4 regions of the Macrococcus sp. GL_134 genome follow, and region 1 is predicted to be linked to each of the others. Evidence: riboswitches for the same ligand, from Rfam matches in the RefSeq annotation. Region 1 holds a riboswitch; each other region holds the start of a gene.
What was found. A riboswitch is a leader RNA that binds a small molecule or an ion and turns the genes downstream of it on or off. The one in region 1 is predicted to bind S-adenosylmethionine.
Positions count from the first base shown of each region.

Region 2: linked by a shared signal. The riboswitch ahead of metK (methionine adenosyltransferase) and the one ahead of AC3IPL_RS09340 (M20 family metallopeptidase) in region 1 are both predicted to bind S-adenosylmethionine.
Region 3: linked by a shared signal. The riboswitch ahead of AC3IPL_RS02325 (methionine ABC transporter ATP-binding protein) and the one ahead of AC3IPL_RS09340 (M20 family metallopeptidase) in region 1 are both predicted to bind S-adenosylmethionine.
Region 4: linked by a shared signal. The riboswitch ahead of AC3IPL_RS01945 (amino acid permease) and the one ahead of AC3IPL_RS09340 (M20 family metallopeptidase) in region 1 are both predicted to bind S-adenosylmethionine.

Region 1 is NZ_CM174409.1:1,773,364-1,780,967, reverse strand. It holds gene AC3IPL_RS09360 (PLP-dependent cysteine synthase family protein) at 1-453, opposite strand, end outside; partial or broken gene AC3IPL_RS09355 (class I SAM-dependent methyltransferase) at 652-1,053, opposite strand; gene AC3IPL_RS09350 (response regulator transcription factor) at 1,241-1,912, shown strand; gene AC3IPL_RS09345 (sensor histidine kinase) at 1,909-3,561, shown strand; SAM riboswitch class I at 3,614-3,713, shown strand; gene AC3IPL_RS09340 (M20 family metallopeptidase) at 3,786-4,985, shown strand; gene ldmS (L-aspartate--L-methionine ligase LdmS) at 4,990-6,171, shown strand; gene AC3IPL_RS09330 (pentapeptide repeat-containing protein) at 6,509-7,132, opposite strand; gene coaW (type II pantothenate kinase) at 7,122-7,604, opposite strand, start outside.
Region 2 is NZ_CM174409.1:1,514,713-1,522,316, forward strand. It holds gene AC3IPL_RS07780 (helix-turn-helix domain-containing protein) at 1-443, opposite strand, end outside; gene AC3IPL_RS07785 (transaldolase) at 652-1,362, opposite strand; gene AC3IPL_RS07790 (hypothetical protein) at 1,510-1,812, shown strand; gene AC3IPL_RS07795 (fluoride efflux transporter FluC) at 1,852-2,196, shown strand; gene AC3IPL_RS07800 (fluoride efflux transporter FluC) at 2,193-2,507, shown strand; gene AC3IPL_RS07805 (aldo/keto reductase) at 2,551-3,390, opposite strand; gene AC3IPL_RS07810 (nuclease-related domain-containing protein) at 3,469-4,380, opposite strand; gene metK (methionine adenosyltransferase) at 4,549-5,739, opposite strand; SAM riboswitch class I at 5,839-5,938, opposite strand; gene pckA (phosphoenolpyruvate carboxykinase (ATP)) at 6,124-7,604, shown strand, end outside.
Region 3 is NZ_CM174409.1:427,670-435,273, forward strand. It holds gene AC3IPL_RS02320 (phospholipase D family protein) at 1-1,451, shown strand, start outside; SAM riboswitch class I at 1,512-1,614, shown strand; gene AC3IPL_RS02325 (methionine ABC transporter ATP-binding protein) at 1,682-2,698, shown strand; gene AC3IPL_RS02330 (methionine ABC transporter permease) at 2,688-3,353, shown strand; gene AC3IPL_RS02335 (MetQ/NlpA family ABC transporter substrate-binding protein) at 3,366-4,208, shown strand; gene AC3IPL_RS02340 (aminopeptidase) at 4,322-5,551, shown strand; gene AC3IPL_RS02345 (N-acetylglucosaminidase) at 5,853-7,226, opposite strand; gene AC3IPL_RS02350 (TetR/AcrR family transcriptional regulator) at 7,306-7,604, opposite strand, start outside.
Region 4 is NZ_CM174409.1:338,384-345,987, forward strand. It holds gene AC3IPL_RS01910 (BglG family transcription antiterminator) at 1-1,142, shown strand, start outside; gene AC3IPL_RS01915 (PTS cellobiose transporter subunit IIA) at 1,160-1,480, shown strand; gene AC3IPL_RS01920 (hypothetical protein) at 1,492-1,992, shown strand; gene celB (PTS cellobiose transporter subunit IIC) at 2,013-3,368, shown strand; gene AC3IPL_RS01930 (6-phospho-beta-glucosidase) at 3,438-4,865, shown strand; gene AC3IPL_RS01935 (DUF3784 domain-containing protein) at 5,101-5,427, shown strand; gene AC3IPL_RS01940 (hypothetical protein) at 5,432-5,983, shown strand; SAM riboswitch class I at 6,104-6,202, shown strand; gene AC3IPL_RS01945 (amino acid permease) at 6,257-7,600, shown strand; gene mmuM (homocysteine S-methyltransferase) at 7,584-7,604, shown strand, end outside.

The DNA.
Region 1 (7,604 bases):
TGGATTATCTAATGTTTCGAACTGGTTCGTATAATAAGCGCCGGTCTCATCGGCATAAGCTCTCGCCGCTTCCCGTGCACCGAGCATGCCGTCTGCCGTCGGTGTATGGATGAGTTCTGCTCCGAGCGCACGCATGATGTCCTGCTTCTCTATGCTGAACTTCTCAGGAACATAGACGCGCAGCTTCAAGCCGTGAGTCTGACACGAGAGGGCGAGCCCGATACCGGTATTGCCGGCCGTTGCTTCAACGACTTCACCAGTTGTGATGTCACCGCGGCGCAGTGCCTGCTCGATGATATTGCGACCGAGGCGGTCTTTGACTGAGCCACCGAGATTATACATCTCTAGTTTGGCAAAGAGTCGGACGTTATCAGGCAGTTCGAAGGCCGTCAGTTCAACGAGTGGTGTATCACCGATCAAGTCTTTCGGCCGCTTGACAGTCTTCTTCGTCAGCAGCTGCAGATGGGTGAACTTATTGAGCTGAATCGCTTCGTAGTCGCAGCCGCTCCGCCGTGCGATGCCTTCCATCGTCTCTTTCAGAGGATAGAACTCCCGGTTCAGATCTTCAATGAGGCTGTTGTAGCCGAGTGCCGCGTAATGTGCAATGATATCCTCTTTGTCTTTTGGACTGTTGAACATCGTATCCAATATGATGATGCGGCCGTCGTCACTCAACTGCTGCACATAGCGCTTGATGGCTGTTTCTTTCTCTTCATCGGTCAGATGATGGAACGCATAGGAACTGATGAATGTATCTACAGGACGCTCCTTGTAGTGCAGAAAATCACCGTGCTCAAACGTCAGTCCTGTCTTCTGTTCGCCGATAGCAGCCATTTCCGGGCTTGGTTCAATCGCAGTGACGTCCAGTCCTTTGTTCAGCAGCAGCGCCGTCAAATTACCGGTCCCTGGACCGAATTCAATGGTGCGGCCATGTGCACGCTTGGCTGCTTCTCCCAGCATAAATGCATAGTTTTCAAAGACATCTTTATATTCAGGCTGCTCACCAGATACTGCATCATCATAATCCGCTGCCCAATCTTCAAATATGTCCATAAATGATAAAGACATTATGACACCTCTTTTTCCTACTATTTAACTCGGAATTAATAATACCATGAATGGCAGGGGCTGACAATGAAATGATTTCGTAAACGGATTTACCTTAAAGTTACCTTAAAGTTACTGATGCACTATTGAATATCTTCTTCTTTAATGCTATAACAAATGGCAAAGAGGTGAGATGATGACGAGCGTTCTGATTGTTGAAGATGAGATTGAAATCGCTGAGTTGATCCGGTTCATTCTCGCAAAAGAAGGGTTCGAACCAATCGCTATTGCAACGAGTTACATGGAAGCTGTGCATCAGCTGCACATCCATTATGACACCTATATACTGGACATCAATCTGCCGGACGGCTGCGGTTACGAGCTGGCGGATCACATCCGGGCGTTTTCAAAGGCGCCGATTCTCTATGTCTCAGCCAATGTCACTGATGAAGACAAATTAAAAGGATTTGCTGCGGGTGCGGATGACTATATCACCAAGCCTTTTAATCCGCTCATTCTTGCTGCCCGCGTCAAAGCGAATGCTGAGCGCTACGTCCGGGATTACCGCAATATCCCTTTTTTCTTTGATGAGCACAAGGCGGAGCTGATGGTCGACGGGCATACGTATCATCTCTCCGGTAAGCAGTATTTATTGATGCAGTATTTGTACGAAAATCAGAACAAAGTGCTGACGAAAGAACAGATATACGAAGCGGTATGGGAGAATCGTTTCGTCGATGAAAATACCGTGATGGTCCACGTGAGGAAACTACGTGAGAAGCTGGAATGTAATCCAAGTGAGCCGAAGCGGCTGCTCACGGTGCGCAGTGTCGGCTACATACTAAAAGTAGGCATCGAAGAATGAGTATCGGGCGGAGATTTACGTGGCGCTTCATCAATTACTTTTTGCTGCTGTATGTACTGATGAATATAGCAGTCATCTCGCTCTTCATCTACTTGACAATCCGCTGGGACGGGACGCTGCTCACTGGTGACTTGACGACGGAATCGACATCGACCATGCAGTCGCTGATTCATCTGGACGGTGAGGAGATCACCATCACGGATGACCTTAAGCAGGCTTTGAAGAACAATGAGAGCATGCTGGTCATCAGAGGTGATGATGGCAAAGTGCTCAAAGTATTCAATCAGCAAGGTGAAACGCTCCACGGTCTGTACTGGTATTATATTCAGGATATGCGCACATGGTCGCTGTCACCAGACCGGCAGGCCGTGCTGATCAGCCGGAAGCCGATTGTCAAGTCAGCTGAAATGTTTGACCTCAGGCAGGACAAGAAGCTGGAACGCTATATGGACCAGCATGACATCGGGCTGTTCATTCAGAGCCCGAGAGCAAACGAGCTGACGAAAATTCACGGCAGCTTATCGACGACCGAAGTCCAAAACGCCTGGTTCCAGGATTTGAACGGAGATAACTTCAATGACTACCAGCTGCGGGAAACGATGCGGGATGGCCGCTATTATTTGTTCGTCCAGAAAAATCAAGGGGTGCTGGACAAGCAGATTATCTTTGATGAGTACGGCATATTCAAAGATCAGGCATTCATGGAGGACATCAAAAATTTCTTCCTCTGGTATTTGATCTTTTCTGTGATTGTGTTCGCGATTATTTTAGCGCTGGCACTGCTGGCAGGACATCGTCTGACGCGGCCGCTTGTTCATTTTGTCGACTGGGTGAAGATGCTGCAGAACGGGCATTACGTCGTTCCGGACAATGACAGGATCTACCGGAAGCACAAGCTGCGCCGCAAGTACCAGATGTATACATCAGTGGATGAATCCATCAAGGAGCTGACGGCGAAGCTCAAGCTCGACGAAACGTATCAGAGCCGTATCGGTAAGCTCCGCGAGGAATGGATTGCAGGAATCAGCCACGACTTGAAGACACCACTCAGCTCGATATACGGCTACAGCAAGCTGTTGACGAGCGATATTGAAATCTCGGGAGAGGAGCGCCGCCGCTTTGCGCAGATTATTGAGGACAAGGCGCTGTACATCGATATGCTGATCAAAGACTTGAACATGACGTACCAGCTGAAAAATGATTTCCTTGAATTCACCAAGGAAAAGACGCATATCGTACCGTATATTCAGCACTTTATCGACCATTACAATCAGCCCTTGAAATACGTGGATCAGACAGATGCAGTCGTAATGATTGACCGCGAGCGGATGAAGCGGGTATTGTTGAACATCATCTCGAATGCATTCGCCCATAATGACATGGTCGACGTCTGGCTCAGCACGACAGTCGATGACCAGATGCTGGTCATTGCCATCACTGATAACGGCAACGGCATCAAAAAAGAAGAGCTGCCGTATATATTCGACCATTACTACAGAGGAACGAATACGACTACTGACCATAACGGTTCAGGACTCGGACTCGCAGTCGCACAGCAGATTGTCAGAAGCCACAGCGGCAGCATTGAAGTGGAGAGTACGGTCGCTGGAACACAGTTCAGAATCTATCTGCCGGTAACATCGGAATGAAAAGGTTGACGAATACCGGTAGACATTATATAGTAATCAATAACAATTAAATCACTTATCAAGACGGATCGAGGGAAAGGCCCTATGACGTCCAGCAACCTACCTGAAGGCAAGGTGCTAACTCCTACAGCTGAAGCGCTGGAAGATAAGAAGAAGAGACATTCCTTATCTTTAAGGAATGTCTCTTTTTTTCTTGATAGTAGTGGACAGAAAGGAATTTTTTGATGACAACTCACACATATACAGCACCAGAACAGACGAAGCGGATTACAGATTATATCACGGCACATCAGGACGACATCATTAAGATCAGTCACGACATCCATTCACGGCCCGAACTCGGAAACGAAGAATATCATGCGCAGCAACTACTATCAGAACTATTGGAACGAGAAGGGTTCACGGTCGAGCGGGATATCGCAGGCCATCCGACTGGATTCATTGCGACGTACGCCGCGGAGAAGCACGGGCCGACCATCGCCTTTTTGGCGGAATATGATGCACTGCCTGACTTAGGTCACGCCTGTGGTCATAACATCATCGGAACGAGCAGTGTACTTGCGGCACTCAGTTTGAAGACCGTCATCGATGACATCGGCGGAACAATCAAAGTGTTCGGTACACCAGCAGAAGAGGGCGGCGTCAACGGCAGCGCAAAAGCGACTTACGTCAAAGCTGGGCTGTTCGATGACTGTGACGTCGCGCTGATGATCCACCCTGGTCATGAATCTTACCGCACCGTGCCGACGCTTGCAGTTGATGTATTTGAAGTTGAATTTTTCGGCAGAAGTGCGCATGCCTCTGAAAATGCCTTCAACGGCGTGAACGCACTCGATATGATGATCAGCTTTTTTAATGGGATTGCACAGCTGCGTCAACATATTAAACCGAAAGACAAAGTTCATGGTATTATATTAAATGGTGGGGCAAGTGCCAACATCGTACCGGATTATACGAAAGCACGATTCTATACGCGTGCGCTCAGCCGTCATGATTTGAATGTGCTGACTGACAAAGTGGAACGTATCGCCAAAGGAGCCGCTGACATTGCCGGCGGTCAGTTCAGACTGAATCATATTCAAAACGGCGTCGACGAATTCATCTTGAATGACCGTCTGGATGACCTGTTTGAACGCCATGCAGCGCTGCACGGTGAAGAGATTCAGCATGATGACTTTGGTTTTGGGTCGACGGATACAGGGAATGTGAGTCATGTCATTCCAACGATTCATCCACATCTCAAAATTGGACCATCTACACTGATCGGCCATACGTATGAATTTGAGCAGGCAGCAGCAAGTGCTGAAGGTGACCGTGCATTACTGCAGGGTGCCCGTATTATGGCGACGATGGCGGTTGAGCTGATTACGCAACCCGCTGTGCTTGAGGAGATCAAGCAATTACACAAACATCTGAAGGGGTAAATGAATGAATAATTTGACTGCTAAACTACCGCTGACACTCCATCAACTGTACGGAGATCAAGTAGTTTTTACGTCCCGCCCGTCATACGGAAAAAATCCGTGGCTGACGACTGAAGGACATCAATCTAACATGCTGACAGCCCGTGAATTATTGATTGCGGATATGCCTGTCATTCTTCATGAGGCCACTGTCGGCGACAAAACGCGTGCCTTATTTGCTGCAGCAGACATCGAACTGCCGGGCAACTACCGCATCTATACAGATGAGCAGTCTTACAATGCCCGCTTAAGAGAAGCAGAAGATAATGGTGAGAAAATTTTCTTCCAGTATACTCATGAAACGGATTACGTAAACCCTGAAACATCCTATATCGACCGTCCGACATTCATCGCACTGAACAACAAGATGCGGCTCGCTGACTGGACAAAAGGTAAGTTTCTGCCGCGGCGTGACATCGTCAGTGCCGATGAACTTGAAGCACAGCTCGCGAACTGGGAATATCCGTATGTCATTAAACCTGCAGACGATCATCCGACAGCTGGCGGCTATGGTGTGATGATTTGTTATAACGACGACGATCTTAAAAGAGCGCTGCAGCGTATCGGCAATGTGGCAGACGCTACAGACTTTGTCATTGAAGATTTCATCCAGGCAGAGTCGAACTACTGTGTGCAGTATGCCTATAGCGAGACGCTCGGACTGAAATACCTCGGGGCGTCTATACAGAATACGGATCAATACGGCAAGTACAAAGGCAATTCAACAGCAAGTCAAGTGCCTGACAAAGTCATCGAAGCGGGTAGAGAAATCATGCAGAACGGCATCGATGCCGGCTACAGAGGCATTGCAGGATTTGACCTGCTGGTCGACTCTGACGGCGATGTTTACGCGATAGACTTGAACTTCCGCCAGAACGGCTCGACATCATTGTTACTAGTGAATGATCTGCTGGCAGGCGAACATAAGAAATTCTTCGGCTACTATGCTGAAATTGATAATTCAGCATTCTACAGTCGGATTATGGAAGAAGTGAAGTCAGGTCAATTGTTCCCGCTTGCTTATTATGACGGCGATTATTACAGCAAGAATGAAACACCATCGCGATTTGTCGGCATATGGCATGGTACAAAAGCAGAAATTGAACTGAAAGACAGTGAGTTTACAGCATTTAATAAAGCTGAATAACAGAGGTTCAGATTCGCAGACGGTTTAAGTCTGCGGATTTTTTTGTGGTTTATGGAAGTTGGGTGATCAGGTGATTGATGTGAAACATGGCCTTCAAACACGATTAGAAGGCCATGTTTGAGAGAAAATCGAGAAATCAGGCAAAACATGGCCTTCAATCACGATTAGAGGGCCATGTTTGAGAGGAAATCGAGAAACCAGGCGAAACATGGCCTTCAAACAGAATTAGAGGGCCATGTTTGAGGAAAAATCGAGAAATCAGGCGAAACATGGCCTTCAAACAGAATTAGAAGGCCATGTTTGAGAGAAAATCGAGAAATCAGGCAAAACATGGCCTTCAATCTATCACTTCTATGCCAAACAGAGAGATAATGTCTGCTGCCTGGTATCGATTGACTGTGACGCCGACGAGATCATCTGCCTGAACCGTAATACCTTCTAAATCAGAATCACTTAAATTCAGTCCAGTAAGCGGCGTTTCTATGAATGCTGCGCTGGTGAAGCGGCATGATTGCACAGTCCATTTCTGAGGTTTGATATGGAAAAAATAGCTGTCAGTCATGTCGTTATCGACAAAATTCACGCCTTCAAATGTGCTGTTGACTAAGTTCAATAGATTCATTTTGCTGCTTTCAAAACTGACATCTTTCATGCCGACATCGTCACAGCTGAATCCTGTCATCTGGCAATGGCGGAAGCTGACTCTGCGAAAACTGATGTGTTCAAACGTCATCGTCATCAGCCGGCATTTTTCAAACATCGTATCGGTCACGTGGACTGCAGAAAAATCTCCTTCAAACTGACAGCCTGTAAAAATCATTTCATCTAATTCCCGCACCGTATCATCGAGCGTGATCACACAGTTCTTATAATGGCAGCGGCCGTCGTCACGGGTCAAACTGACGGCCTGATCTTCAATGACTACTGTACAAAGCGCTGTCTGCGGGGCTTTAAGCTTCATCGCGCAGTCTCATCGTTCCGACAGCACCGGAATACTCACCGTTTTCAATGAAATAAGGTTTGAACCCGCGCAGCACTGTATAATCCATGACGACATCACGCAGCAGGTCATTCGCTAAAAATGACGATCCGATATAGACGACGTGCGCTGTGTTGAACTCACGTGCAGCATGAATTGAGATGGTTGTCACGGTCTCGCCGACAATTCCCATGACAGCAGCAAGCTTATCTTCCGGGGTAAAGGTCATATCTACTCTGTTATGCAGCACGTTGCCGAAGTTCGCAGCAGTGAGGTCGCCCGGAATCGGGGTTTTATCGCCTTTATAGATGTGTTTGACTTTCAAATCGATCTTGTCGCGGTCGCCTGCAAGTGCCAGGCGTGTCACCTCACTGAAATCAGTAAGTCCAGTCAATAAATAGCTGAGTCCTTGAATCATTCCACCGCCGGCACCTGTCCCGCCGGCTCGGAGCTG
Region 2 (7,604 bases), 260 kb from region 1:
TCAAGCTCAGGATCATCAACATTAATAGTAGTATTACTTAGTGATTCCAGCCTAGCAATGCTCTCATGTAATTTGTCCCGATTTTGTCCAATACATACTGCTTTGATCCAAGAGAAATATTGGTGTTCGTATTCAGTCAAAACAGTCTGAAGTTGAGCATCTATAAATACTTCCAATGTTTCAAAATCATTGATTTCTAAATAATCCTGACATATCTTTTTCCCACGAATCACGTTGTTGACTTTTTCGACTCCAAAAAAATAATCCATGCTGACATTCAGCTTATTCGCAATCAGAAACAACGTTTCAGAACTCGGCATGATTTCATTTTTTTCAATTCGACTCACCTGACTTTGCGTACAAATATCTTTTGCCAGCTCGGACTGTGTCATTTTCACTTCTTTTCTTCTCTTAATGACTTTGTCCCCAATGCTTATCGGCACACCATCACTCCTTTCGTTGTAATAATATTCTGACAATCAACTATAAATAATATACCTTAATTATACTCTTTATGCAATATTGCATTTGAAATATTTATTTTTTTTTTTTAAAGAAGGTAATAGATTTTTTTAATCAATTGAAAAAGACTGGAGCGCATCTGCTCCAGTCTGTTAATGGTCATTGTACCTGTCATTCATCGACATCTGTTTATAAAATTTTAAGGCCGCTTTTTTCGATATCTTTTGCGAAGCCTTTCACTGTATCAACCGATAATTCATTCACGTCACGACCGATATTCGGAATTTTCTTCACGACATCGCCAGGACATGTAATGATATCACAGCCGATTTCGTCTGCCTGGATGACATTGTATAGTTCACGGCAGCTTGCCCATAACAGCATGACGCCTTCTTTTGAGTGACATACTTTTTCTGCTTCTTTCATCAACGGCAGGGGATCAACACCTGTATCCGCAATTCTTCCTGCAAATACAGAGACGTATGTCGGCACGCCTGCTTTGACGGCATCCGTGATTTCTTTCACTTGTTCAATCGTATAGACCGCAGTGACATTCAATTGAACATCTTTCTCAGACAATTCTTTAATCAGTGGAATCATGGATTCGCCTTTTGTATTGACGACTGGTATTTTAACGAAGACATTATCGCCGTAGCCCATCAGGATTTCAGCTTCTTTACGCATCGTCTCCATGTCATCTGCGAATACTTCAAATGAAATAGATGCATCAGGAATCGCTTTAACTGCATTTTCTGCAAACTCTTTGTAGTCAGTTACACCTGCTTTTGCCATCAATGACGGGTTCGTTGTGAATCCATCTACTTCTTTATTATTGTAAGCTGATTTCATCTGCTCGATATCAGCGCCATCTGCAAATACTTGTACTTTCAAGTTTTCCATTACTATTCCTCCTGTAATTGAAGTGTGATTCAATTTCACTATAACGCTATATAATGATAATTACAAATGAAAGATAGGCAAAACTAGTGGTGGTAAATTCCTCTCTTCATGCTAAAATAGTTTCATACTAAGTTTTGGAGGCTATTCATGCATAAAGCACACAAATTCTTCTATCTATCCGTTACCTTTGTCATTCTTAGTGTGTTTCTAAGCGTTCATAATCCTATCATCAAAGGGTTGTTCGGTTCTATCAATGCGATTATCCTGTTCACCGGTCTAGTGAATGCTATTCTACTGATTATCAGCATCTTACTCGTTGATATAGCTATTAAACGTCCGAAACAAATGTCTGATGGCTTAAGGAAATGGGTCAAAGTCTGGCCTTGGATTATCCTGATAGTGATTCTCTATCATTTATTTTCAGGATTATTGTTGTTCGGCATTTTGTAGAAATGGTGCTTCTCATGCAGTTTCTTTTAATGGAGGCATATGATGAAATATGTATACGTCTGTATCTTCGCCTTTATCGGCGGAGCATTACGTTATGAACTGAGCCTGCTGTTTGATCCTGCAGGGACGTTTGTCGTCAATATGGTCGGGGCGTTTGTCCTTGGATGGCTGTCTGTCAAGCTGATGGCGATGAAACATACCGCCCTGAAGACCGGTATCACTGCTGGACTGGTCGGCAGCTTCACGACCTTTTCCACATTCAGTCTGGAAAGTGCGGCGCTTATTCAAGTTAATGTCTTGTACGGTACAGGCTATATAGCTGCGACAGTGCTGCTCGGCATGACATTCGCTTATCTCGGGATGAAATGGGGGGCTGTCCAATGATTGAAGTCGGAATCGGCTCTATGATCGGTGCCTGTATCCGGGTATTTTTAAGTCAGTATAATGGCCGTTTCCCATGGATGACTCTCATCATCAATAGTGCCGGGTCACTGCTGCTCGGTATGCTGACACATATGAGTGGCTGGTTGTTTTTCGGGACCGGAATCATGGGCGGCTTAACTACATTTTCAACATTTTCAGTGGAAGCTGTGACACTTGTGGCATCTGACCGCAAGTCTGGTATGACCTACATCGCTCTATCCATTATTCTGCCGCTGACTTGTTTCACGGCAGGACTCCAGCTGATCGATTAATACATCATAAAGGCCTTCTAACAAGATTAGAAGGCCTTTATGATTATGCTCCTGTAAATTCAGCAGGATCCGGTCCGATTCTGCGGTCTTCGTTCAACTGATCGATTTCGTAATGATCTTCCTGTGTTAATTCAAAATCAAAGATATTTAAGTTTTCTGCTATCCGTTCTGGTGTTACTGATTTCGGAATGACGACGACATCATTCTCAATGTTCCAGCGAATCACGACTTGTGCCGGTGTTTTGCCGTGCTTGTCAGCGATATTATGGATGACTTCATTCGTCAATATCTCACCGTTCAATAAAGGTGACCATGATTCTGCGACGATTTGTTTGTCTGCTAAATAGTGTCGCAGCTCTTTCTGGTTCAAGTACGGATGAAACTCCACCTGATTGATGACTGGTTTCACTGAAGCCTGTTTCAATAAAGCCTCCAAATGCTCAATGTTAAAGTTGCTGACACCGATATTTCTTACTTTACCGTCGTTATATAACTGTTCCATTGCTTTCCATGTATCGATGAATGCTTGATTATCCTGCCCCGGCCAATGAATTAAGTAGAGATCCAGATAATCCAGTCCGAGCCGTTCGAGTGATGCGTTATAGGCAGCAATCGTTGTGTCGCATCCATAATCACTCAGCCACACTTTAGATGTGACAAATAAGTCGCTGCGGTCAATCCCCGCTTCTTCTAGTCCTAGACGAATTCCTTCGCCGACTGATTGTTCATTCTGATAGATCATCGCTGTATCGATGCTGCGGTAACCTGAAACAATCGCATGTCTTACTGCATCGACAGCCTGCTGACCTTCTTCTACTCTAAAGACACCGAGTCCTACTTTTGGCATGACATTGCCATTATGAAATGTAACTGCTGATTCCATTTGAACACCCCTTTTTTTAGTTCTTATCATATACCCTGATACTACTAAAAAAAACCGACCGATTACGGCCGGTTGCTACTACGGATTCAAATGTTCAATATCATCGCGTATCAATTCTAGTTCATCCACTGAATATTGAAACCTTCCGTGGAAGACATATTTCTCAAAGAACAGTTCAAGCTCGTCTTCACCGACGACCACTTTGACGTTCTTATCTCTTGAGTAATTGTTCATCGTCCCGGAATCATGACCTTCTCTGTTGAAGTAGGCAATGGATGTGACAGGATATTTCAGTTTGAATGTTTCTTCAACGAGTTCTGCCCGGCGTTTCAAGTCTTCAATGTTATCTCGTAATGAGCGGAAATAGACAGCGCCTTTCTCCTCATCTCGTTCCATCGCAAGTGTCTGTTCGATGTAAGGGTCGATATCCAGCAGACTGAATATATGTTCAAACATCGGTTCCTGTGAGAACTGTGTCTGATCTACGCCGTGATAGATATGCCCTTTCCAGTAATGCGAATCAATGATGTATACACCTGTTCGTGTCAATACGATGTGGGCAATTTTCTCTGTCCGCTTCAGATCACGTCCGGGAATAAAGACATTGGCAAGGACATGCATATCTTCAGGTCTGATTCGTTCGTTTCGGACAAGACGTTCTTTGAGCTGAATCAATGTCAGATCCGTCAAATACTCGCCACCGTTTTTGGACAGATGTTTCAAGCTGTCGATTTGAATGGCTTGTTTAGATACTTGTTCATCATAGATCTCTTTCTGCTGGGCGAACGCTTTTTTCTGTTCAAGCCGTTCTTTCTCAGCTTTGTCCTGCAGTTCTGCTGACAATTTCTGTTTGTCATCTGCATGCTGATCGGCCAGTCTCAGTCGTTCACGTTTTGCTTTGCTGTTAGTAACGATCCAGAGCACTAAGAACAGCAGCGCCAGAACACCGAGCGCAATAATAATGTAATGAAGCGGTGTAAGTTCAGTCATGAAATTCTCCTTTGTATATATAGGTTTATTCATATTATAATCAAAATTTACGTTTTCTTCAGTATTATTCATAAAATTTCATCTGATCAATTTTGAGAATATTACTCTTTTTTCAGCCGAACTCACAAAAAAACGGAAACCCGTTCAAGGTTTCCGCTGTCTAAGATGTTATTGAATCGCTGCTTTCAAGCTGTCGACTTTGTCTGTCTGTTCCCATGGCAGCTCGACATCTGTACGGCCGAAATGTCCGTAAGCAGCTGTCTGCTTGTAGATCGGACGGCGCAGATCAAGCATCTTGATGATACCTGCCGGACGTAAGTCGAATGTGCTGCGTACGGCTTCTACAAGTGCTGATTCTGAGTAGTCGCTTGTACCGAACGTATCGACAGAAATCGATACAGGATGAGCCACACCGATCGCGTAGGCTAGCTGTACTTCTGCTTTGTCAGCAAGCCCTGCCGCTACGATGTTCTTCGCGACATAACGTGCTGCATAGGCGCCTGAACGGTCTACTTTCGTTGCATCTTTACCAGAGAAGGCACCGCCGCCGTGACGGGCATAGCCGCCGTAAGTATCAACGATGATTTTACGGCCTGTCAAGCCTGCATCCCCTTGAGGTCCACCGATAACAAAACGTCCAGTCGGGTTGATGAAGTATTTCGTTTCGTCATCGATCAGTTCTGCGGGAACAACAGATTTAATGACGTGCTCTTTAATGTCCGTCTGAATCTGCTCCAGCTCAATTTTCTCATGGTGCTGAGAAGAAATAACGATTGTATCGATACGTTTTGGCTCGTTATTCTCATCATATTCAACAGTGACTTGTGTCTTACCGTCCGGACGTAAGTAGTCAAGCGTACCGTTCTTACGCACTTCTGTTAAGCGACGTGCCAGTTCGTGTGCCAATGAAATCGGCAGCGGCATTAAGCTCTCTGTTTCATTACATGCATAGCCGAACATCAGCCCTTGGTCACCTGCACCGATAGATTCAATGTCAGAATCAGACAGCTCTTCGCGGTCTTCAAGCGCACGGTCAACACCTTGTGCGATGTCTGGAGACTGCTCATCAATCGCAGTCAGAACAGCCATCGTCTGGAAGTCATAACCATATTTAGCGCGCGTATAACCGATTTCTTTCACTGTTTCACGCACGACTTTTGGAATATCGACATAGGTCGTTGTTGTGATTTCGCCGGCAATGAGTGCCATCCCAGTGGTCACTGATGTTTCGCATGCAACACGTGCTTTAGGGTCCCCTTTTAAGATTTCATCAAGAATCGCATCTGAAATCTGGTCAGCAATTTTATCCGGATGTCCTTCTGTCACTGATTCAGAAGTAAATAGTTTACGATCTGCCAATTTAATATCTCCTTTTTCTATGAAAGTTATACGGTTTATCCATAAGAAAAGCCTTCTCCACAATTAAGAGAGAAGGCTCGATTAATACAAGTCCATTCACTCTTATCGTTCAGATGAAATCTGCAAACGGTTTGGCACCTTACTTAAAAGGTTGCTGGGCTTCGTAGGGTCCATGTCCCTCCACCACTCTGGATAAGAGAATCCGCAAGTAAGATAATACTAAACTATTTGTTAAACGTCAATAAATTTAAGAAATACATAATTTTCTGTCTTTAAAAACTGCTTGAGAATCTGCCGTGATTAGTATAGACTATTGGGTCTGTTATGTTATACTATTTGATGAAACTGCTTACATTGCAGAAACTATTACTGGAGGATTATAACATGAACGATACATCGACGTATAATGAAAATCTGGATCAATTACTAGCAAAACCTTCTACTAAAAAACAGTTGTCTCGCACTCAGCTGATTCAGGACATACTGGATAATGGTGAAGGTGTTCTTACAGACTCAGGAGCAGTAAAAGCAGAAACAGGAAAATATACGGGTCGTTCGCCTAAAGATAAATTTATCGTAAGAGAAGCTGAAACTGAAGATAAAATTGACTGGAACGCCATCAACCAGCCCATCGAAGAGGACGTCTTCTTGAAACTTCTCGACAAAGTGACTTCTTATTTAAACACAAAGGACAAAGTCTATGTCTTTAACGGGTATGCCGGCGCCGACGCTGCGACTCAGCTGAAACTGACTGTCATCAACGAAATGGCATGGCACAACTTGTTCGCCCGCACGATGTTCATCCGTCCCGAAACGACTGAAGAAGGATTGAACATCTCACCTGACTTCACTATCATCTCAGCGCCGCACTTCAAAGCTGACCCCGAAGTGGATGGAACGAAATCCGAGACATTCATCATCACAAGCTTCAAACACAAAGTCATATTGATCGGCGGAACTGAATATGCCGGCGAAATGAAAAAAGGAATCTTCGGTGTGATGAACTATTACCTGCCAGATAATGACGTGATGAGCATGCACTGTTCAGCAAACGTCGGCGAAAACAAAGACGTCGCCTTATTCTTTGGACTATCAGGTACTGGTAAAACGACGTTATCAGCAGATCCACAGCGCAAATTAATCGGTGATGATGAACACGGCTGGAATGACAACGGAGTCTTCAATATTGAAGGCGGATGCTACGCGAAGACAATCGATCTGACGCGTGAGAAAGAGCCACAGATCTATGATGCCATCCGTTACGGCGCTATTTTAGAAAACGTCAAAGTAGATGAGGCCGGTTTCCCTGACTACGAGGATAAATCATTGACTGAAAACACACGCGCCGCTTACCCGATTGAAAATATCGATAACATCATACTGCCATCTATTGCAGGGCATGCGAAGACCATCATCTTCCTGACAGCAGACGCATACGGCGTACTTCCTCCTATCGCTAAATTAAATAAAGACCAGGCAATGTACCATTTCTTAAGCGGATTTACATCAAAACTCGCTGGAACTGAACGCGGCGTCACAAGCCCGCAGCCGGTATTCTCGACATGTTTCGGCTCACCGTTCCTACCGATGCATGCGACCGTTTATGCGAACAAGCTCGGTGAACTGATCGATAAACATAATGTCGATGTCTACCTCGTTAACACTGGCTGGACCGGCGGCGAATACGGCGTAGGTTCACGCATGAACTTGACCCATACACGTTCAATGGTCCGTCGTGCCATCAGCGGTGCATTGAAAGAAGTAGAATATAAGACAGATGAGGTGTTTGGATTAAGCATCCCTTCCCACGTACCAGGTGTCCCGAGCAATATTTTAATGCCGCGCGATGCATGGGTGTCTCACGA
Region 3 (7,604 bases), 690 kb from region 1:
AAACTAAACCGAAAAAACAACATAAGATACGGTTTAAGTGGATTGCCGGATTATTGTTTTTTGTTTTACTACTGGTCACTGTATGGAACATCTTCAAACCATTGCCTGCTGGAATTTCGAAACGCTATGAACCAAGCAGAACTAATGATGTCAAACTGCTGCTCGATAATAGTTATGAGCAGGACGGCACTATGACCTACGACCACCATATATTCAGTGAAGTGTATCAGCTCATCGATGACGCAGAAGATTTTATTATCATGGATATGTTTTTGTTCAATGCGGCTTATGACGGCACGCAACACTTCCCGAAATTATCTGCTGAGCTGACTCGGCACTTGATTGCGAAGAAAGAGCAGCGACCGGACATGCCGATCTATGTGCTGACTGATCCAATCAATTCATTCTACGGGAGCTATACACCCGACCATTACAAGAAACTTCGTGACAATGGCATATTCGTATACGAAACGGACTTGACGAAATTACGTGACTCAAATCCACTCTATTCAGGGTTATGGCGGTCGACTTTCCACTGGTTAGGCAATAGTGACAATGGGACGCTGCCCAATATATTCTCAAAAAAAGAACCTGATGTCACCGTGAGAGGCTATGCACGAATGCTGAATTTCAAAGCGAATCACCGTAAGACCATCGTCTCTGAAAAATCGGCTATCATTGCCAGCAGCAACCCGCATGATTCAAGTGGTCATCATCAAAACATCGCTGTTCAGTTGAGCGGACAGCTGCAGGAAGACTTAATACACAGTGAAGTTGCAGCCATCAATATGAGCGGTGGTAAGCTTGACCGCAGTGATTTTGCGATTAATACGCGCGCTTATGACAATACGATGGACTACGAAACGACACTTGTCACTGAAGGCAAAATCAAAGAATCATTAATTGAATATATCAACCTTGCCAATGATAATGATGAACTTAAAATGGGGATGTTCTATCTCGCTGACCGCGATGTCATTAAGGCGCTGATTCGCGCAGCAGAGCGCGGTGTCCATGTGAAGGTCATACTTGACGTTAACAAAGAAGCATTTGGTAAAGAGAAGCCGGGTATTCCGAATAAGCCTGCTGCCCATGAACTCGTGGCAGGAAGTAATGATCGCATTCAAGTAAAATGGGCAGTGTCACACGGCGAACAGTTCCATGCGAAATACATTCTGCTGACTGATGACCGCAATAAGGAGTCGTCTTTATTTGTCGGCAGTGCCAACTTGACACGCCGTAATATCGGTGATTACAACATGGAGACAGATGTTATTATTACGGGTCGATCAGATCTGCCGGTATTTAAGCAGCTGGATTTGGACTTCGACGCCAAATGGACCAATGATTACGGGCATATCACCGACCACTATGAAGTGAAAAAAGATGCGTCGTTCCTGAAGACAGTGCTCTATCGAATACAGGAATTCACAGGGTTATCAAGCTTCTAATCAAAAAAAGTGATTGACAGGCTCTATGGATGTTTGCAATAATGCAATTAACTTAATAAAAAATTATCAAGAGAGATTGAGGGATATGGCCCGATGACATCTCAGCAGCGGACTCATTTGAGCACTGTGCTAAATCCATCAAGCGAGGCTTGGCAGATAAAGGGACGTAAAACGACTTTCCGGCATCTGCCGGAAAGTCGTTTTTTTATTCAGAGGAGGAAGTTATGGCAATCATTGAAATCGAGCATGTGACCAAACAGTTTCAAACGAAAAAAGGCATCGTTGAAGCATTGTCTGACGTGTCACTGACTATTGAAAAAGGGCAGATATTTGGCATCGTCGGTTATTCCGGTGCAGGTAAGTCGACGCTCGTCAGATTGATCAACAAATTAGAAAAGCCAACTGCAGGACGCGTCATCATCGAAGGTGAAGATATAACAAGTCTCAAACAGGCATTACTACGTAAACGCCGTCAAAACATCGGGATGATCTTTCAGCAGTTCAACTTGTTTCGTGCGAAGACAGTGGAGGATAACATCAAATATCCACTCAAGCTGACGAAGAAGTACTCAAAAGCTGATATTGATAAGCGAGTCGATGAATTATTACAGTTCGTCGGACTGCTGGATAAGAAATATGACTATCCAAGTCAGCTGTCGGGTGGTCAGAAGCAGCGTATCGGTATCGCACGAGCACTTGCAACGAACCCTGATATTCTTCTCTGTGATGAAGCGACGTCAGCGCTTGATCCTGAAACTACAGATGAAATCTTGAGGCTGTTGAAGCGCATCAATGAAGAACTGAATATTACCATTGTCCTGATTACTCACGAAATGGAAGTCGTAAAAAGTATTTGTGATGAAGTCGCCGTCATGGAAAAAGGTAAGATTGTTGAGCAGAACAAAGTATTCGAACTGTTTACCAATCCTGTCCATCCGACGACAAAACGTTTTGTTCATTCTGTGTTGAATGATGATATTCCGGCTGAAGTAGATGTCAAGTCACGTCAGCTATATCGCTTCATCTTCAATCACCAGCAGATTCTGCAGCCGGTGCTCAGTCGAATCGGTAGAGAGTTCGATGTTGATTTCAATATTTTGTACGGCGGGATTACAGAGTTGACAGATAAGCTGTTCGGTAATCTACTGATTGAAGCAGTCGGCAATGAGGTGAATATTCATGATGCACTGAATGAGCTGACACGTCATGATATTCAGATTAAGGAGGTTAACGGCTTTGAAAACTGATTTAACAGAATTCTATCCGGTCATTATTCAGGAAACAATCAATACTCTGATAATGGTAGGCATTACTTTAGTACTTGCCGTGCTTATCGGTCTACCGCTTGGCATCATTCTCTATGCCACGGGAAGAGGACATGTGCTTGAGAACAAAGTAGTCAATATCATTTTGAACTTCTTTATCAATACGGTTCGACCGATCCCTTTCATCATCTTCCTGGTGGCATTGATTCCAATTACAAGGTTTCTTGTGGGGACTACAATCGGTATATGGGCAGCCATTTTCCCGATGACTCTCGCCGCTTCATTATCCATTGCCCGCGTCGTAGAAAATAACATCATCTCAGTGGATAAAGGCGTCATTGAAGCGGCTGAAGCAATGGGCTCATCTAAATTCGATATCTTATTCAAAGTATTAGTTCCAGAAGCAGCAGGATCTTTAATTCTCGGTCTGACTTTCACCACGGTCTCGCTCATTGAATTTTCCGCAGTGGCAGGCCTTGTTGGAGCAGGAGGTATCGGTTATCTTGCTTTTACGTATGGTTATCAGCGATTTGACGTGGCAGTGATGTTTGTCACTGTATTGATACTGATCATCCTCGTACAGATCACACAGTTTATCGGCAATAAGATTGCAAATATATATACAAGCAGATTATAAGGAGAGAATCATATGAAAAAATTATTATTATTAGTGTTGACTACAGTACTATTACTGGCAGCGTGTGGTAACAAAGATGAAAAAGAGAAAACGATCAAAATTGGCGTCACAGGTGTAGACGGCAAAGTATGGGATGTCGTCAAAAAGAAAGCTGAAGCTGACGGCATGAAAATTGAACTTGTTGAATTTCAAGATTACACAGCACCGAACAATGCGTTGAACGAAGGAGATATCGACTTGAACGCCTTCCAGCACTTCGCATTTCTCGATCAGTTCAAAAAAGACCACAACATGGATTTATCTGTAGTCGGTACAACAGTATTTGCTCCACTTGGTGCATATTCTGACAAAATCAAAGATATTAAAGAATTGAAAAAAGGCGATACTATTGCCATTCCAAACGACGTCACGAATCAAGCACGTTCATTGAAATTATTGGAAACAGCAGGAGTCCTCAAATTAGCTGATGATTTTGGCTTGTTCGGAGATCCTTCCAAAATCACTGAAAACAAACTAGACCTGAAAATCAAAGCGATTGATGCACAGCAGACACCACGTGTATTACCGGATGTGGCTGTAGCTATTATCAATAATGGTGTAGCAGGTAAAGCAGGAATGAATCCTAAAGATGATCCGATTTACCGCGAAGACCCTGAATCAGAAGGTGCTAAACCTTATATCAACGTCATCGCTGCTAAAACAAGCGACAAAGATAATAAAGATTACAAAAAAATCATCGAATATTATCATTCAGATGAAGCGGTAAAAGCAGTTGAACAAGATTCAAACGACGGTGAAATCGTCAAAAAATTATCACAGCAAGAGATTGATGAAATTGAAGACAGCTTGAAATAAATTCTCGACCACCTTTTATAGAAGAGGTGGTCTTTTTTGTTGATTATTGTTGGAAATCAAGGGGTATTCCAGTATTATATAGTTATCAGAAAATTTAGATAGGAGCGATTTACTTGAACAACCAGCAATTATTAGAGAAATATGCAAGTGTCATCGTCAAAATAGGATTGAACGTCCAGCACAATGAAATTGTAGTCATCGATGCAGATATCAATGCATCATCATTAGTGCGACCGGTTGTCAAAATCGCTTATGAGCAAGGAGCGAAAAAAGTCATCGTCAACTATTCAGATATAGAAGTCATCAAACATACATACGATTATCAGACGATAGAAACATTGCAGGAAGTACCGGATTATATCAAGCAGGAAATTCAGTATTATGAAGATGAAAAGGTAACGCTGCTAAGCATTACTAGTGTGTCACCGGAAGCACTGAAAGATCAGCCCGCACAAAACATTACGGCCCGCAGTAAAGTGATGATGAAAGCCAACGAAAGTCTGTCAGATAGTCTCGGTAACTTTAAGCAGACATGGTGCATTGCAGCCTATCCGTCTGTTGAATGGGCGGAAATGGTGTTCCCCGACTTATCAGGTGAAGCAGCGACAGACGCGCTTCTTCAAGCCATCTACAAAGCAGTGCGTGTCGATCAGAATGACCCGGTGGATGCATGGAAATCACATATTGATCATTTGAACAAACGGGCAGAGTGGCTGACACAAAAAGGATTCGATCGGTTACATTACAGCGCTCCGGGAACCAATCTGACAGTGGGGCTTCATAACAATGGTAACTGGCTGAAAGCAGGCAAAGTCAATAAACAGGGAACAGAGATTATTGTCAATATGCCGACAGAAGAAGTCTATACGACACCTGACTGGGAACGTGTGGACGGCTACGTCTCAAATACACTGCCGCTCAGTCTGTCTGGTAAGATCGTGGATGATTTCAAGCTGACTTTTGAAAATGGTTCAGTTGTTGATTATGAGGCTGCAGTAGGTTATGAAACATTGAAAAACTTACTTGAAATAGATGAAGGCGCGAGACGCTTAGGTGAAATTGCATTAGTGCCAGTTAATTCCCCGATCTACGAAAGCGGATTGTTATTTTATAATACATTATTCGATGAAAATGCATCATGCCATATAGCACTCGGCAGCGGATTTGCTGAAGTCATCGACGGTGCAGAAGACCAATCGATACAAGCTCAAGTCGAGATGGGCATCAATGACAGCTTGACGCATGTTGATTTTATGATTGGGAGTGACCAGCTGGATATCGACGGTATCTACAAAGATGGTACAAGCGAACCGATATTCAGACAAGGCCGCTGGGTTGAATAGGGAACTTCCTCTTCATTGAAGAGGAAGTTTTTTAATGAATTGCAGCCTGCATGACAACAAAACTGAAACTTGATATGCAAATGAATGACCATTCATGATTGTTGAGATCTTATTAATGAGGCATGATCATACTAAAAGATGCATGGAGAGGTTGAAAAATAATTTAAGATCCATCATTAGCCATCACGTCTGTGACAGCTATTAATGGATCTTAAAGAAAAGAAGTCAATGCCATGATCTGTGAGATATATCGTATGAACAACTGTTTATTGATCATGCCGCCTGTTTATTATGCGGGTCATTATTTCGTGTAATGGACGAAGTGATATTTGCCGCCTTCAATACCGAGCTGCTGATAGAACCCTGAAATATAGCGGGCATTGGAAGAAGCCCACATGACATCTGTCGCATATTGTGAGTCACCAGGTGATGACGGATTCCAGCGCATCGTATAAAGTGTATTCTGTGACTCTGATAAGAAGCCGTTGGAAATAAATTCAGCACCGCCGATAATGGCTTTTTCAGGGGTATCCCAGCCGACATTGGCTGCATATTGAGCACCGTATTTCAGTGCGTTGTGATCATAAGCACCGACACCGAACATGTTATAGAAACGTTTGTCATTCGGTTCACCTTTGACTTTCAGGCCATTGGCCAGCTTGCTCCTACCTTCAGCCGTCTCAAGGAATGCATGTGAAATCAAATAGATTTCATTGATACGATAGGTTTCACTAGCTGTCTTGAATGCCTGACCTCGGCCTTCAAGAATCCCTTTCCCTTTTAACAGGACATTCAACTGTTCAGCCGTCAGCCCTTGAGGTTCATTAAGCACAAGGAATTGATATTTATTAACGGCATCACTGATCAAGCGTTCAGTGTCGACATAGTCTTTCACCAGCTTGATATCAGCGTCTTTCCATTTGACCCCGTTGGATATTTGAGGGCTGGGATTGAGCTTCATCTGATGATTAAGTGCGTCTTTTAAAGTGACAGGCACAGTTGTATGAGTCACTGCAGCTCCTGGAAGGATAGGAGCTGCAGGTTCGACAGCTGGCTCTTCAGATTTTACTTCAGTTTGTTTCACTTGGACTTTTTCTTGAACTTGTTGCGGTTCTGTCTTAGGTTGAGGCTTCGCTTCAGGTTTCACCTTTGGTTGTTTCACTGTAACATTCTTATCTGCTTTGACCCAGCCGGTTGCTCCTGCTGTGAATGTTCCGTATAAGTAGGTATCTTGACCTACTTTGAGGGCTTCAGCGACTGTCATTGTTTCATTTTTACCTGCCCGGTCTATCACTTGTCGTTCAGTACCAGCAGGAACGTTATAAATTTTAGTGCTTGTGCCGAATGTAATGGTCTGTTCCTTTGGACTTACAGCTTTGACCGGCTGTATTGTTAGATCCGCTGCTTTGACGTAGCCGATCGCATTGTTAATATTTTCTGACGTCTGTACTCTATAATACGTTTCATCTTCGATTGTGACTTTGTCGTTGATATACAATGTATAGTTTGCATAATCTCCAGCCACTTTTTTTGCCAGCATTGTTTTATTGGTCACAATGACGGCGTTGGTATTTTTAATGTTACCTACGCGTAGATTCTCAGCTGCAGACACATGTTGCGACAGCAGTAACATCGATACTGCGGTTAAGCCTAATGTTCTCCTTAAATACTTCATATATTACCTCCGTCAGCTAGTTAAAAACAGTATACATGAAATAACATGATATCGGGCTGCTTTTACAAGATTTTAATAATTATCTATTCAGTCGAATCATATTGCGATAAACAATATCAGCGATCAATTCAGGCGGCTCTGCACAATGATTTTGAAGCCAGAAGAAAATAATACCGAACTGGCCGCCCAGTGTATAGTTGACGAAGTATTTGGGATCCTTCAAAGAAGCATTATCATTGATGGATTTCGTGTAGTTCATTCGCAGTGTTTTGATTAATTTCTGAGTGAAGTCCTGTGCAGGGTGGATAGTCATCAATACTCGGAAGAACTGCTGGTGATCATATATATAGGTAAACAAATCAATGAAGTACTTTTTGA
Region 4 (7,604 bases), 600 kb from region 1:
TCGGTTTACATATATTAAGCAAAGGCTCTGCAAAGAAGGGAACTGACGCTGACGCGGCACTTAAAGAGCAGGTGACGAACGTGCTGCATACCATTGAAGCAGATTTCGGCTATCCTATGTCGACTGATCTACAGCTGATTAATGGGATAACGACGCATATTAAACCGTTATTGCTTAGGCTTAAAAATGATATTCAACTTGAAAATCCGCTGCTTGAAGAGATTGAAATGAATTACGGGAATTACTTAGAGTTGACGAAACAATATTTCAAAGAAATGACGAGTCTAGAAGGTCATGACATTACAGATAGCGAATGGGCATATTTGACTCTTCATATCTTAGCAGCTATCGAAAAATACGATGACCGTCAGAAATTGAATGTCCTGTTGATCTGCGCAACTGGTTACGGCAGTGCGCAAATGCTCAAAATCAGAGTAGAGCGGGAATTTCATCTGCATCTCAATATCATTGATGTAATCAGTTACTACGATATTAAGAACTATGATTTAAGTCATATCGATGTCTTGATTTCGACGATTGATCTATCGACCCAGTTATTCAAAGTTCCCATCATCCATGTCAGTGTGCTGCTTAATGAACAGGATATTGCAGAGATCAATCAGTTTTTACATGTGAAGAAAGAACAGACTGCAGCGTATTCGACGACCTATTATCGGAATAAACATAATGAACAGGTCATTACGCGGTACTTTCGTCCAGAGACATTTCATTATCTCGATACACGAGTCACTAAAGACGAAGTATATAATCTGCTGCTGGACAGCATGGCGGTGCGAGAAAGTGAAGGGTTCAAGGAACAGATGCTGCGACAAGTGCGTTACAGAGAAGAATTCAGTTCTGTTGTATTCAGTGATGACGTCGCTGTACCTCATCCTGTACAACCCATTGGAGATCATTCCAACATCGCCGTTGCGATTATCCCGGAAGGTGTCATATATGATGCAGAACGTCGTGCCATCAGAGTCATCTTTATGCTCTCTCCTTCACGATTTGAAGATCACTATATGAAAGATATGGTCAGTCTGATTGTCAACTTGATCGACAATAAGCAGATGACTGAACGAATGATTGGCGTTACCAATTTTGAAGATTTTAAAGACATACTATTAACAGCGTTTTAGTTTGGAGGGAGTCAACAATGAACCAGGAAGAATTACAGATGGTTGCATTTCAAATTATTCTACACAGTGGAACATCAAGAACGCTTGTACACGAAGCGTTTCAGGCGATGCGGTCGAGTGACTTTGAGACAGCAGAACAGAAGCTTGAAGAAGCGAATACAGAATTGACAGAAGCACACAAAGCACAGACGTCATTACTGCAGCAATATGCTTCGGGTGTAGAAATCAAGATAGAAATCATTATGGTGCATGCACAGGATCATCTGATGACAACAATGACGCTGAGAGAAGTTGCAGTGGAAATGCTGCATCTGCACCGACGAATCGATAATGAATAGGAGTGGTCAACATGATGGCAGCGTCCATGAAAGAGCTGGAAAGGAATAAAAAAGAGACAAGTATTAAATCCATGTATTTTAACAGATATCTTGGAGTCCGTTATACGCTGGCACTGTTCTTCTTCTGTAATCTTTACTGGCTGCTGTCATTAGGATTGTCACATAGTGCATTTGCAGTGCTGCCGGCGGTGAATATCTTATTATCGGTGCTGGCTATGTACGAACAGGTCAAAATATTCAGCAATCATACGAGCGATGCCTCAGCTGCACGACGTGCATTTACTGCATTTGGTGCAGTCAACGTAGTTGTCCTTGTATTGATGCTTGTGCCCGGTATGTTTGAGCGGTGTTATCCATTTATCAATGCCACGCTGACCCATCAGATAATCGTCGCTGTTATACTTCTTGCAGGATTACTGCATGTGATGTACACACTGCACAAACTAAATAAAATTCGTAATCAACATGACAAACAGTATCATCGTATCAAACATTATGAAAAACTAATCTAACAAAGAAAAGAGTGATAATAATGGAAGAACAACAACATGGACTTTTTGCTTTACTTGAAAAATATCTCATGGGCCCTATGGGGAAAATTGCATCATTTAGATTTGTCCGTGCTGTAATGGCAGCAGGGATGGCGAGTATCCCGTTTACAATTGTCGGTTCGATGTTCTTAGTATTAAACGTCTTACCACAGACATTCACATTTCTTGAAGGATTCTTCAACAATACGTTCTTCAGAATCAGTGACTTATATATGCTGGCGAACAAGGCAACGATGGGTATTCTTGCATTATACTTCTGTCTTGCCATCGGTTATGAATATACAAAAACGTTCGTTGAAGATGAAGGTATTAACGTCAATCCACTGAACGGTGCGTTACTGTCAATGATGGCATTTTTCATGGCTATTCCTGAACTGATCTTTAAAGACAGCAAGATATCTGTAGTCAATGTCCTCAATGATAATTCAAAAATTATAAACGGCTGGGAAATGGGAGACGGTGTGACAAGACTCGGTACAACAGGGATTTTCACAGCGATTATTATGGCATTTGTCGCAGTGCAGCTCTATCGTCTATGTGTTAAGAAAAACTGGGTCATCAAAATGCCTGAAGCAGTGCCGGAAGGAGTATCGCGTTCATTCACAGCGTTGATTCCTGCATTCTTAGTCGCATTTGCTGTCATCATTATTAATGGTGTTTTAGTAGCACTAGGCACAGATATTTTCAAATTAGTCGCTGTTCCGTTCGGTTTTGTTGTTAACTTAACGAACAGCTGGCTTGGTTTAATGGTCATCTACTTCTTAATTCATGCGTTATGGATTGTAGGTATTCATGGAGCAAACATCATTTCTGCATTCCTGACACCTATTGTCCTCGGCAACATGCAGTCAAACTTAGACGGTGCACATATTCCGTTTGCCGGGGAATTCCAGAATTCATTTGTTATTATGGGCGGTTCAGGTGCAACACTTGGACTCTGTATTTTCATCGCGTTCCTTGCAAAATCAGAACAACTTAAAATTCTTGGCAAAGCATCACTTGCACCAGGGATATTCAATATCAACGAACCATTGATCTTCGGTCTTCCGATTGTCTATAACCCATTCCTTGCGATTCCGTTCTTCTTGGCACCAATGGTTTCCGCAACAATCGGTTACTTCGCGATTAAATTTGAATTCATCAGACCTATCATTGCACAAGTACCATGGCCATCACCTATCGGTTTAGGTGCGTTCATCGGAACTGCAGGTGATTACTTTGCAGTACTAGTAGCACTGATTTGTGGTGTCGCATCATTCTTAGTATGGCTGCCGTTCATCAGAATGTACGATAAGAAATTGGTCGTACAAGAACAAGGCGGAGAATCAATCATCTAGTAACATAGAAGAACATATCTAATGATAGATATGTTCTTTTTTATCAAATGACTTAAGGAGGAACAAAGATTGGCTATATTATCAGAGAATTTCTTATGGGGTGGTGCAACAGCCGCCAATCAATGTGAAGGTGCGTATCAAGAAGGTGGCAAAGGCCTGTCCATCGTCGACAAGCTGCCTGCTGCAGAGGAACGTGTCAAACCATTGTTTGACCCGGCGCATCATATCAATGACACGTTCGACTATTATCCGAGTCACACATCAATCGATATGTATCACTCTTACAAAGAAGATATCGCATTGTTTGCAGAGATGGGATTTAAGACATATCGGTTCTCAATCTCATGGCCGAGAATCTTCCCGAAAGGAATAGAAGAAACACCGAACGAAGAAGGGCTGAAGTTCTATGATCGGTTGTTCGATGAACTGGAACGATACAACATCGAGCCCGTCGTCACACTTAACCACTTCGATACGCCGTATCATCTCGTAGAAACTATCGGTGGGTGGCGCGACCGGGCAACGGTTGACCATTACGTCAAATACTGCACCGTGTTATTTGAACGCTATCAGTCACGCGTTAAATACTGGCTGACACATAACGAAATCAATATGGTGCTGCATATTCCACTCATTGGCGGCGGATTGATCTTCGAAGAGGGGGAGAACAGAAATCAAGTGATGTATCAGGCAGCACATCATCTGCTTGTAGCAAGCAGTCTGGCAACAAAAGCGGCAAAAGCCATCAACCCGGACTTTCAGATCGGCTGCATGCTTGCATCAGGAGAAGTGTATGCCAACACTTGCCATCCCCATGACGCCATGGCAGCTATTAATAAGAATCGGGAACAGTACTTTTTCACAGACGTCCAGTCACGCGGGTATTATCCGACATATACGAAGAAACTCTTCCGCAAGCTGGGTGTGGAGATACAATTTGAAGCGGAAGACCAAGAAATATTGAAGGCATATACCGTCGACTTCATTTCTTTCTCGTATTACGCCAGCAGATTGGTCAGTGCTGATCCTGAAGTCAACCAGGCAGCGCAGGACGGCAATGCCTTCTCATCACTTGAGAACCCATATCTTGAAAAGACAGAATGGGGATGGCAGATCGACCCGGTCGGACTACGCGTGACGATGAATCAAATCTATGACCGCTACCAGAAACCATTGTTCATTGTAGAAAATGGACTCGGTGCTATAGATACAATGAATGAAGATGGAACTATTGATGACGATTACAGAATTGCGTATATGGAAGAACACTTGAAAGAAATGATTAAAGCAGTAGATGACGGTGTTGAACTGTTGGGTTACACATCATGGGGCTGCATTGATCTTGTATCAAACAGCACAGGACAAATGTCCAAACGTTACGGCTTAATATACGTCGATTTAGACGATCAAGGAAACGGCACACGAAAACGACTGAAAAAGAAATCATTCGATTGGTATAGGAAAGTGATAGAAAGTAACGGCGAGATATTGGAGTAACAAAAACATATAAGGCAATCAGCTTCTTAGTAAAATAACTCTTAAGCCAGAAAATTTATATTAAAATTTTCTGGTTTATCATTAGAGATAAAAACAAAGAATCAATGATTGAATTGATGTCTAGTTTTAGTCGCTAGCTTGTGTAAAAAAAGTGTAAAGATATAAAAAAAAGAGATGTAAATTATTTCAAAATGTTATAAACTAAAGATGTCATACAATAAATAGGAGGATTAACATGCCGACACCAGTACTTGTCCTATTATTACTGCTGCTCATTCCGCTTGCAATCATGTTCCTGATGGGGAAAGGTGCATCACTGATCGCCGGATATAATACGATGAGTCAAGATAAGCAGCAACAATATGATAAGAAAAAATTGTGTCAAGGTATGGGGATGTTTCTATTAGTTTTAAGCGGCTTGTTAATAGCGTTCTATCGGTCGGGCTCTGACTGGGGACTATATATGCTACTAGTATTGGTGTTTATCGGGAGTATTGGATTCAATAGTTATATGTTTAGAAGTAAGACGTTCAAACGAAACTACACAAACAAAAGGAGATAGTCAAATGAAAAAAGTCATGGCAGTACTACTCGCGTTATTGATGTTAGTCGCATGGTCAAGTCCAGCAGACGCAGCACAGCTCGGTCAAATTAATCTGAAGAACAAAACCACCATCAAAGCGATGAAGAATGGAACGATGACGTTCAAAGGCGTTAAGCTTGGGAATACCATCAAAACTGCTAAGAAGAAGTGGGGCACTGATTATTCAGGTGTTAGAAGTCAGTATCAATACTACGATTATTCGTTGAACTTTGACATGGAAACAGACGATGACTATGACACGGTTGAAGCGTATTTCACAGGACAGCGCGGCAATAAAACGGCAGACTACAAGCTGAAATATATTGATTATTACGGGACGTCTACTATGCTGAAGTATAAAGATATGACGAAATACTGGGGTAAACCGGATTTCAAATATGTATCGGCCAGCGAGGAAGTGTATTTCTTCGGACAGACAGGATTAGTATATGATAACGATAACGGATCGTTCGTGGGTTATAAATACGTCGACAAAGCAACAGTGAAAGCAATTAAGAAAGCATTTTCGAAATAGAGCAAGTGCACTGAGTCAGCTAACTGAAGTTTGCTCAGAGTGAAGAAACAGTGATCAGAAATTGACAACATAGCCATTGACCACTTTTCCTATAGATGATATGCTGTATAACAATTAAATAACTTATAAAGAGCAGACGGAGGGAATTGGCCCTGTGAAGTCTCAGCAACCAGCTTATGCACGGTGCTAAATCCAACAGGTTCGCCTGAAATATGAGTGTATACTTTGATACCCCTCTTTTTCAGAGGGGTATTTTTTATGGGAGGAATTAAGATGTCAAATGAATTCAGAAGAGGATTGGAGCAGCGTCATGTGATGATGCTGAGTTTTGGAGGAGTGATCGGTACGGGGCTGTTCCTCAGTACAGGTTATACACTGCAGCAGGCAGGACCGGTCGGCACAGTAGTCAGTTATCTCGTCGGTGCACTGCTCGTCTATATGGTCATGAAATGTCTCGGTGCACTGGCTGTCAAGCATCCGGATGTCGGCGGCTTTCATACATATGCCAATATCTATATCAGTCCGTCCGTCGGTCATGTCGTTGCCTGGAGCTACTGGCTCTGCTGGACGATCGCAATCGGCTCGGAGATCACAGCAGGCGGGATATTGTTTCAGAAATGGTTTCCGGATTTCCCGGTCTGGCTCTTCAGCCTGATTTTCATCGCTGTTATCATCGCCATCAATCTGACGTCAAGCCGCATTTACGGTGAAGCGGAGTTCTGGCTGTCACTCGTTAAAGTCCTGGCTATTGTAGCGTTCATTCTGATCGGCTTACTGATTCTGTTCAAGGTGCTGCCATCCTCGCTTGAACCTGTCACTGCAGGAGAGCAGTTATTCGATGTGCCGAACGGTCTTTTCGGTATCTTCATCACGATGCTGGCGGTCAACTATGCCTTCAGCGGCACTGAACTGATTGCAATCGCAGCCGGTGAGACCAAGAATCCTGAGAAAGTGATTCCGAAGACGATTCGCGCGACTGTCTGGCGTTTAGCACTGTTATTCATCGGGACGATTGTCATCATGGTGCTGCTACTGCCGACGGACAAGGCAAGTCTCCTGGAAAGTCCGTTCGTCTCTATTCTGGATAGTGTCGGTGTACCGTATGCAGGCGATATCATGAACTTCATTATTCTGACGGCCCTGTTATCCGCCGCGAACTCAGGCCTTTATGCTGCGAGCCGGATGCTGTGGAGCCTGTCAGAACAGGACCATATCCTGCCGGTCGCGAAGAAACTGAGCAGTAAAGGGATGCCTGTCAATGCCACACTCATCAGCTTGGCAGGTGCGCTGTTAAGTCTGTTATCCAGCGTCATCGCGCCGACGACGGTCTACCTCGTCCTCGTTTCAGTCGCAGGCTTCGCAGTGGTCGTTGTCTGGATGAGCATCTGTCTGTCACGTATCAACCAGCTGAAAGCAGAAGGCGTCACGCAGCGTTCAACCTACATTCTGCCGGTCACAGCCTTCACCTTGTGCCTCGTCTCATGTATCGGTGTCCTCTTTGACCCGAACCAGCGACTCGCGACACTGATCGGCCTGCCGTTCTGCCTCATTGTCTGGCTGATTCACTACACCTTCACACAGAAGAAAGGAGACGGAATCCATGAAACTGCAAGATAAACTG